One region of the Promicromonospora sp. Marseille-Q5078 genome, then DNA from elsewhere that is predicted to be linked to it. Evidence: riboswitches for the same ligand, from Rfam matches in the RefSeq annotation. Region 1 holds a riboswitch; the other holds the start of a gene.
What was found. A riboswitch is a leader RNA that binds a small molecule or an ion and turns the genes downstream of it on or off. The one in region 1 is predicted to bind S-adenosylmethionine.

Region 1 (4,202 bases):
TCCCGGATGCGTTGCTGTCGTCGAGATCTTCGACAGCAGCACATACCGTGTCGGGTGGGACGCCGAAGCGGCAGCCGGCATCGAGGGCTGAGGTCACACGGCTGCGCCACGTCGCCACCCCGACGAGGTCATCGACTTCTTGAGGAGCAACCCGTGAAGGGCGCATTCATCGTGTCCACCGACGACGACCTGTACGCGCAGGTCGAGCGCGCCTTGGTCGAACGGGGCGGACGGGCGACGGCGGATCGAGTCGTGCAGGTCGCTGACGACGACGGTGTGCTGTTCACCGTGTTCGGGGACCTCGAGGACGGGTTCGTCGACGATCTCGCTGCCGGTGCCGACGAGACGCGGGGTGAGTTCACCGACGTCCCCGAGCTGTCGCCGTCCGCCACGTGCTGGGCGGAGTGCAGCTCCGCAGAGGCCTTCGTCACGTGGCTCACGGTCGTCGCCGACGCCCGTGCCGGGGCGACCTGGGTGCTGGACGGCGACGGGGTGCTCTGGACCTCCCCGGCCCTCGACCCCGCCGGGCTCCGCCTCTGACGCCGCAGGAACTTCACGGGAGCGTTCTGAGCATGGAATCCACTGACCGATCCACCGTCGACTCCACGCTGAGCGCGCTGGCCAACGGCTCGCTCGCCCCGGACCAGGCGGCCGACTGGGCCATGACCACCCTGCGCGAGACGGACGACGACGAGGACGTCGACGACGCCGTGATGGATGCCCTCGACAGGCTCTCCGGTGCGGACCTTCTGTCGGGTCCCGGGACGTATCTGCACGGGACGGCGGACTTCCGGACCTGGCTCAGCGAGTTCCGCGCCGCGGCGTCCTGACCTGCGCACGCTCGTCTCGGACGCCATCCCTCCTGGTACCTGCGCTCACGACCTCGTGGCGACCGGTCACCGCAAACCCGCCGAGGCCACGATCGATCCAGCTCCTGGGGTCTACCCGGATGCGTTGCTGTCGTCGAGATCTTCGACAGCAGCACCTACCGTGTCGGGTGGGACGCCGAGGCGGCACCCGGCGTCGAGGGCTGAGGTCACACGGCTGAGCCACGTCGCCACCATGGACGACGCGATCGCCCGAGGCGGTCACGTCGACATCCCACCCGAGGAGGATGACGTGCTCGCGATCGTGTTCGAGACGTTCGGCGGCCCGGAGGTGCTGCACCCGGCCGAGGTGCCCGCGCCCGAACCAGGTCCGCGGCAGGTGCGCGTCCGCGTGGAGGCGGCCGCCGTCAACGGTTGGGACACGACGCTCCGCGCGGCGCCTGTCCCGGGCATGCGCCCGCCCGCGTTCCCGGTCGTGCCGGGGCTGGAGGTCGCGGGGGTCGTCGACGCGCTCGGCGCGGAGGTGACGGGCGTGGCGCCGGGCGACCGCGTGGTGGGCTTCACCGGCCACGGGTACGCCGAGCTCGCGCTCACCACCGTCTTCGCCCGCGTCCCGGAGGGCCTGGCCTCGACCGACGCCGTCACGCTCCCCGTCGCGGCGGAGGCCGCGCAGCGCGCGCTGCGCCGGCTCGGCGTCGCCGCGGGAGACACGCTGCTCGTGCACGGGGCGTCGGGGTCGGTCGGCGAGCTGGCGACCCAGCTCGCGGTGCGCCGCGGCGCGCGGGTGATCGGGACGGCCTCGGCGCGGAACCAGGACCGGGTCGCCGCGCTCGGCGCGACCCCCACGACGTATGGCGCGGGCCTGGTCGAGCGCGTGCGCGCGCTGGCCCCCGACGGGGTGGACGCCGTCCTCGACACCACCGGCGCGGGCGTGCTGCCCGACTCGATCGCGCTGCGCGGCGGCACCGACCGGATCCTCACCATCGCGGACGACGACGCGGACGAGCTCGGCGTGGAGTTCAGCTCGCGGTCCGAGCGGGACGCCGGCGAGCTCGCCGACGCGGTCGCGGCGATGGCCCGCGGCGACCTCACGACCACCGTCGCCGCGGTGTTCCCGCTGGCCGACGCACCGCGCGCGCATGCCCTCGTCGAGACGGGACACCCCGGCGGCAAGGTTGTCCTGGTGCCCTGAGCAGGGCGTTCGCCCCGGGCGTGTCTCAGCAGGCGGTCGCATCCTCGCCCGCATGGCGGATGGTGCGTACGATCGAGGTCCAGCCATCCAGAGCGGCCGAGAGTCCTGGCTCGTCGACGCCGCAGCAACCCGTTCTCCGACGGAAGCCTCCCGAGGACGAAGGTGCTCACGCCAGGATCGATGGAGTGACGCATGGTCGCAGAGGCATCTCTTCCGCCCACCCCGGCGCAGCCGGCACGCCCGACGGTCTCGTTCGAGCTGATGCCGCCGCGCCGGCCCGACGCCGCGCCCAAGTTCTGGGAGACGGCGCGCCGCCTGGTCGCGACGCACCCGGACTTCGTGTCCGTCACGTACGGCGCCGGCGGGGGTGACCGGGCGACCGCACGCCAGGTCGTGGCCGGGCTGCTCGAGGGCACGCCCGTCCTGCCGGTGGCCCACCTGACCTGCGTGGGCGCGTCCCGCGAGGACGTGTCCGCCGTCATCGACGACTTCCTCACCGCCGGCACGCGGGCCTTCCTCGCGCTGCGCGGCGACCCGCCCAAGGACCAGCCGGACTGGCGGCCCGCCGCGGACGGCGTCGAGTCGTCGATCGAGCTCGTGCACCTGCTGCGCGAGGTCGAGGCGCGACGCTGCGCGCACGACGCGAGCACCGCCCTGCGCGGGGCCGCGCGCCCGATGACGATCGCCGTCGCGACGTTCGTCGACGGCAACGTGCAGGCGGGCACCACCCGGTCGCAGGAGGTCCGGCGCCTCCTGGAGAAGCAGCAGGCGGGGGCGAGCTTCGCCATCACGCAGCTGTTCTACGAGGCCGACTCCTACACCGACTTCGTCACCGAGGCCCGCGCGGCCGGGGTGACGATCCCGATCCTCGCCGGGCAGCTGCCCACGACCGAGCCGCGCCGGCTCCGTCGCGTCGAGGAGCTCACCGGCGTCCGCGCGCCCCGGCACCTGCTGGACGCGCTCGACGCCCTGCCGGACCCGGAGGCCCAGCACGCCTACGGGACGGCGCGCGCCGTGGAGCTCGCCCAGCGCGTGCTCGACGCGGGCGCCCCCGGCATCCACGTGTACACGTTCAACAAGTACCGTCCCGCTCTGGACCTGCTCGAGGGTGTCCACCTCGGCGGACCGGTGTCGTCCGACCAGCCGTCGGACCGCACGGACCTGGCCAGAAGGCCGTGGGTACCGAGCATCCCGACCCAGGCTCCCGCTGTCTGACCGGAGCCCGACCTCTGGAGTGCTCATGTCCACCACCCCCACCCCCGCGTTCCGCGGCGGCACGATCCTCGGCTACCCGCGCATCGGCCGGCGCCGCGAGCTCAAGAAGGCCGTCGAGTCGTTCTGGGCCGGGCGCACCGACGCCGTCGACCTCGAGGTCACGGCCGGCGCGCTGCGCCGGGAGACCGCCCGCCGCCTCACGTCCCTGGGCCTGGACCCCGACGACGGGTCCGTGCCCGGCGCGTTCTCCTACTACGACCAGGTGCTCGACGTCGTCGCGCTGCTGGGCGCCGTCCCGGAGCGGTTCCGCGACCTGCTCGACGACGAGGACGGCTCGCTCGAGCTCGACGGCTACTTCACCGTGGCCCGCGGCCGCGGCGAGGACGCGCCGCTCGAGATGACCAAGTGGTTCGACACGAACTACCACTACCTGGTCCCCGAGATCAGCGAGACGACGCCGGTCTCGTTCGCCGACCATCGCGTCGTGCGCGAGTACGCCGAGGCCAAGGAGGCCGGCGTCACGACGCGCCCCGTGCTCGTCGGCCCGGTGACGTTCCTCGCGCTGTCGAAGGCGGCCTCCGAGGCGGGCGACGGCTTCCGGCCGCTCGACCGGCTCGACGACGTCGTCGCCGCGTACGCCGACCTGCTGCGCGCGCTGGCCGCCGTCGGCGCGCCGTGGGTGCAGCTCGACGAGCCCGCCCTCGTGTCCGACTCGGTCGACGTCCCCGTCGAGGTGCTGGACGCGGCGGTCGAGCGGGCCTACCGCGCCCTCGCGACCGAGCTCGCGGTCGGCACGGACGACGTCGAGGGCGAGCGCCCGCGCCTCCTCGTCACCGCGCCGTACGGCGACCTGCGCGCCGGCTCCACCGACCGGCTCGCCCTGCTCGCGGGCACCGACGTCGACGCGATCGCGATCGACCTGGTCAAGGGCGCGGCACCCGTCGGCCCGGTGCCGGGCCTGGAGAGCA
Region 2 (4,202 bases), 500 kb from region 1:
CATGCCGGACGCCGTCGCGTAGCAGGCCTCGGCGCCCTCGAGCAGGCGCAGGCGCTCCTCGAACGTGTGCACCGTCGGGTTGCCGTACCGCGAGTACACGAAGCGCGACAGGTCGCCGGAGAACGAGGCCTCGGCGTCGGCGGCGGTGTCGTAGACGTAGCCCTGTGTGAGGAACAGCGCCTCCGAGGTCTCCTGGAAGTCCGTGCGCCGGTGGCCGCCGCGCACGGCGAGCGTCGCGGGGCGCGCGGTCGCGGGCAGCGGGCCCCGGCCCGACCCGCCGTGCACGACGTCGTCGGCGGCCGGCCCGGTGGGGATGTCCTGGTTCGGGTGCGCGCCGCTCACGCGCGGGACTCCGTGGTCACGCCCTCGGCGGAGTACTCGCCCCAGGGGAGCCCGCGGACCTTCCAGCCCTCGCGGTCGCGGGCGCCGTCGAAGCCGGGGCCACCCTCGAAGCCTTCGAGCACGTTGTACGCCGGGCCGAGGCCGGACGACGTGGCGAGGCGGGCCGCGCCGATCGACCGCTGGCCGGAGCGGCACAGGAAGACGATCGGACGCTCGGCGGTCACGCCCGCGGCGGCGAGCTCGGCGAGGAAGCCGGCGTTCGGGCGCCCGCCCGCCTTGACCCACTCGACGAAGACGGGGCGCTTGCCTGCCTGCGCGGTGTCGGGCACGCCGACGGCACGCCACTCGCCCTCGGTGCGCACGTCCACGAGGACGGACTCGGGGTCGCCAGCCAGCAGGTCCCAGGCCTGCTGCGGCGTGAGGTCCCCGGCGTAGCCCTCGGCGGGGCGGGGTTCGATCTGGGTGCTCATCGCAGTCCTCCCATCGGTCGTGGCGGTAGCACCCTCGTCCGTGCCGCGCCGCCGCCACGAGGGCGGCGACCGGCCCGCGGGTTGCTGCGGCGTCGACGTGCCACGTCACTCGGCCGCTCGGGATGGTCGTGGCGATCGTACGCCCGCCGTCCGCGTGCTGGTCACCCCGTCTCGCGCAGCGAACGAGGGCGTCCTCCCGGGCGGCCACCCGCGGCCGAGGGTAAAGTCTCCGCCAAGTAATCGGCACGGGTTCACGACGACGGAGGTCGACCATGGCGCTTCTCGACACCCTCAGGCGCTGGTTCCGGCGGGAGCGCCAGGAGCCGCTGGAGCGCCCCCGCGACCTGCCGCCGCCCCGTGAGGGCGGACGCCCCCACGAGGCCCCGTACGCCCAGGGCGCGGACAACGCGCTCGGCTGGCGCGACGGCGGCGGGGCCAGCGGCTTCTGACCTCGGCGGGCCCGTCGTCTGTTCGCACCTCGTCCGGTCGCCGAGGAGTGCGAGCGGCGCACCGGCCGCGGATCATGGGGAGCGAACCTCGACGGTCGGGAGGTCGCCATGTCGTTCTTCACGAGGATCCGAGGATGGTTCCGACGGCGCCGCGACCGGAGGCCGCAGGAGCCGCACCGGTACCTGCCGCCCGAGGAGCGTCCCATCGACCCGCGCTACCACCCTGGGCAGTACCCGCTGCAATGACCGCAGGAACGGTCGGGCGCTCCGTGCGAGCGCCCTTCGGGGGCGCGCCGTCCCACATGTCAAGAGGGCGCGGCTCGCCGCTTGACACCGCCGGACCTCCTCCGGACGATGGTCACAGGTCAAGAGCGCCAGCGACAAGCCCCGGCTCGCTGGCCGGCAACCCTCCTCTCGCGGCGGGGTGCCCCGGGTGACGACCTGGCCCCGCGCCGTCCGGCGCGCGGGCAAGCGCGGGGAGGCACCTCCCCGGCACGACCGAGGAGGACCACGCATGACCACGCTCACCACCGCGCCCGCCCCGGCGCCTCTCGCCGCCCCGGTGCACGACGTCGCGCCCGTGCTGCCCGTCGTCGGCGGCGACACGCTCGTACCACTGGTCGACGGCCGCCAGGTGCCGTACGCCAACCTCGACGTCGCGGCCTCGGCCCCCGCCCTGCAGGCCGTGGCCGACCGCGTCACGCGCGTGCTGCCGCTGTACGCCAGCGTGCACCGCGGCGCCGGCTACCTCTCGCAGGTCTCGACCGCCCTGTACGAGACGGCCCGCCGCACCATCGGGTCGTTCGTCGGGGCCCGGGACGACGACCTGACGATCGTCACCCGGAACACCACCGACTCGCTCAACCTGCTCGCGGGCTGCGTGCCCGCCGACCCGGTGACGGGCGAGCCGGGCCGCGTGCTCGTGCTCGACATCGAGCACCACGCCAACCTGCTGCCCTGGCAGCGCGTCACCGACGCGACGGTGGTGACGGGCGGCCCGTCCGTCTCCGCGACGCTGGCGGAGATCGAGGGCGAGCTGGCCGCCGGGGTCGCCCACGGCCGCCCCTACGCGCTCCTCGCACTGACCGGCGCGTCCAACGTCACGGGCGAGGCGCTGCCCGTGGCGGACGTCGTCGCCGCGGCGCACGGCGCGGGCGCGCGGGTCGTGCTCGACGGCGCGCAGCTGGTGCCGCACCGCCGCTTCTCCCTGGCCGAGACCGGCGTCGACTACGTCGCGTTCTCCGGCCACAAGACGTACGCGCCGTTCGGCGCCGGCGCGCTGGTCGGCCGCCGCGACTGGCTCGACGTCGGCACGCCGTACCTCGCGGGCGGCGGCGCCGTGCGCCGCGTGCGCACGACGCGCACCGAGTGGCACGAGGGGCCGGCGCGGCACGAGGCCGGGTCGCCCAACGTCATCGGCGCGGTGGCGCTCGCGGCCGCGTGCGACGAGCTCGCCGCCCTCGACCCGCAGGTCGCCGGCGAGCACGAGGACGCGCTGCGGCGCCGGCTCGTGGACGGCCTCGGCGCGCTGGACCGGGTGGAGGTCGTGCACGTCTGGGACGACGCCGTCGACCCGGTGGGCGTCGTGACCTTCACCGTCTCCGGCTACGACCCGGGCCTGGTCGCCGCGTACCTGTCGGCCGAGCACGGGATCGGCGTGCGCGACGGGCGGTTCTGCGCGCACCCGCTGCTCGGGCGCCTCGGGTTCGACGCCGGCGCCGTGCGCGCGTCGGTGGGCCTCGGCACCGCGGGCGAGGAGGTCGAGCGGCTCGTCGCCGCCGTCCGGTCGCTGGTCGACGAGGGGCCGCAGGCGCGCTACGACGTGGTGGACGGCCTGTGGGTCGTCGTCGACGACCCGCGCCCGGTGCCCGCCGGCTCGGGGCTGGAGGGCCTGCTCGCCACGGCCGCGCTGGGCGCCGACGAGGCCTTCGGCTGCCTGCCCGACGACCTCTGACGCCGCGGCCCTCGCGGCCCGGACACAGGCCCGGACAAGACGACGGGGCGCCACCGTGCGGTGGCGCCCCGTCGTCGTGAGCGGGTTACTTCTTGAATGCGTCCTTGGCGTCGTCCCCCGCCTGCTTGAGGTTCGCGCTGGCCTGCTGGGCCTTGCCCTCGGCCTCTTTCTTCTCGTCGTCGGTGAGCTTGCCCGTAGCCTCTTTGACCTTGCCCTCGCCCTCTTCCGCGAGGTGCTTGGCCTTGTCTCCCAGTCCCATCGGGGCTCCTTCCGTCGTCGAACGACCTCGAGAACCGACGGTAGGCGCCGGGGCGCGGTCTCGCACCTGGGCGTCCCGGCCGGCGGGCCTGCGCCCGCTCACCAGACCGGCGGGTGCCGGTCCGCCCAGCGCAGCCGGTCCTCGAGCTGCGCGGCGAGCGCGAGCAGCGTCGCCTCCCCGCCGGGGCGGCCGATCAGCTGGACCCCCATGGGGAGGCCGTCGTCGGTCGGTCGGGTCGGCACCGTGATCGCGGGCAGACCGGCCACGTTGAGCATCGACGTCCACGGCGTGTACTGGCACTGCTGCTCGAAGTTGCGCTCCGGGTCCTCGGGGTCGAACCAGCCGAGCGGCCTCGGCGTCATCGCCAGGGCCGGGGTCACGACGGCGTCGAACCGCGACACCTGCGCCACGAGCCGGCGCTCGAACCCGGTGAGCGCCCGCAGGGCCTGCGCGAGCTCGCGCGCGGGCACCTGCCGGCCACGGCCGATCAACCAGCGGGTGAGCGGCTCGAGCCGGTCGAGGCGTGCGGGGTCGTCGAGGGGCACCGCCGACGCGCCGGCCATCCACAGGGTGCGGAACGCGGGGCCGTAGGCCGGGTCCGGCTCGAGGGCGAGGTCCTCGAGCTCGTGCCCGAGCCCGGCGAGCTCGCGGACCCCGGCGTCGAGGGCGGCGCGTGCGGCGTCGGACGTCGTGATCGCGTAGAAGTCGTCCCACGCGGAGTCGGTCGT

Region 2: another riboswitch for S-adenosylmethionine. It lies ahead of ACQFYA_RS03285 (aminotransferase class V-fold PLP-dependent enzyme); the one in region 1 lies ahead of ACQFYA_RS00915 (methylenetetrahydrofolate reductase).

What each region holds. Positions count from the first base shown of each region.
Region 1 is NZ_JBNPQG010000001.1:202,643-206,844, reverse strand. It holds gene ACQFYA_RS00935 (hypothetical protein) at 1-91, shown strand, start outside; gene ACQFYA_RS00930 (hypothetical protein) at 154-540, shown strand; gene ACQFYA_RS00925 (YxzC family protein) at 573-830, shown strand; gene ACQFYA_RS00920 (NADP-dependent oxidoreductase) at 1,120-2,019, shown strand; SAM riboswitch class I at 2,100-2,206, shown strand; gene ACQFYA_RS00915 (methylenetetrahydrofolate reductase) at 2,212-3,234, shown strand; gene metE (5-methyltetrahydropteroyltriglutamate--homocysteine S-methyltransferase) at 3,260-4,202, shown strand, end outside.
Region 2 is NZ_JBNPQG010000001.1:701,636-705,837, forward strand. It holds gene ACQFYA_RS03270 (O-succinylhomoserine sulfhydrylase) at 1-285, opposite strand, end outside; gene ACQFYA_RS03275 (rhodanese-like domain-containing protein) at 339-812, opposite strand; gene ACQFYA_RS03280 (hypothetical protein) at 1,085-1,261, shown strand; SAM riboswitch class IV at 1,625-1,741, shown strand; gene ACQFYA_RS03285 (aminotransferase class V-fold PLP-dependent enzyme) at 1,776-3,215, shown strand; gene ACQFYA_RS03290 (CsbD family protein) at 3,301-3,474, opposite strand; gene ACQFYA_RS03295 (amidase) at 3,573-4,202, opposite strand, start outside.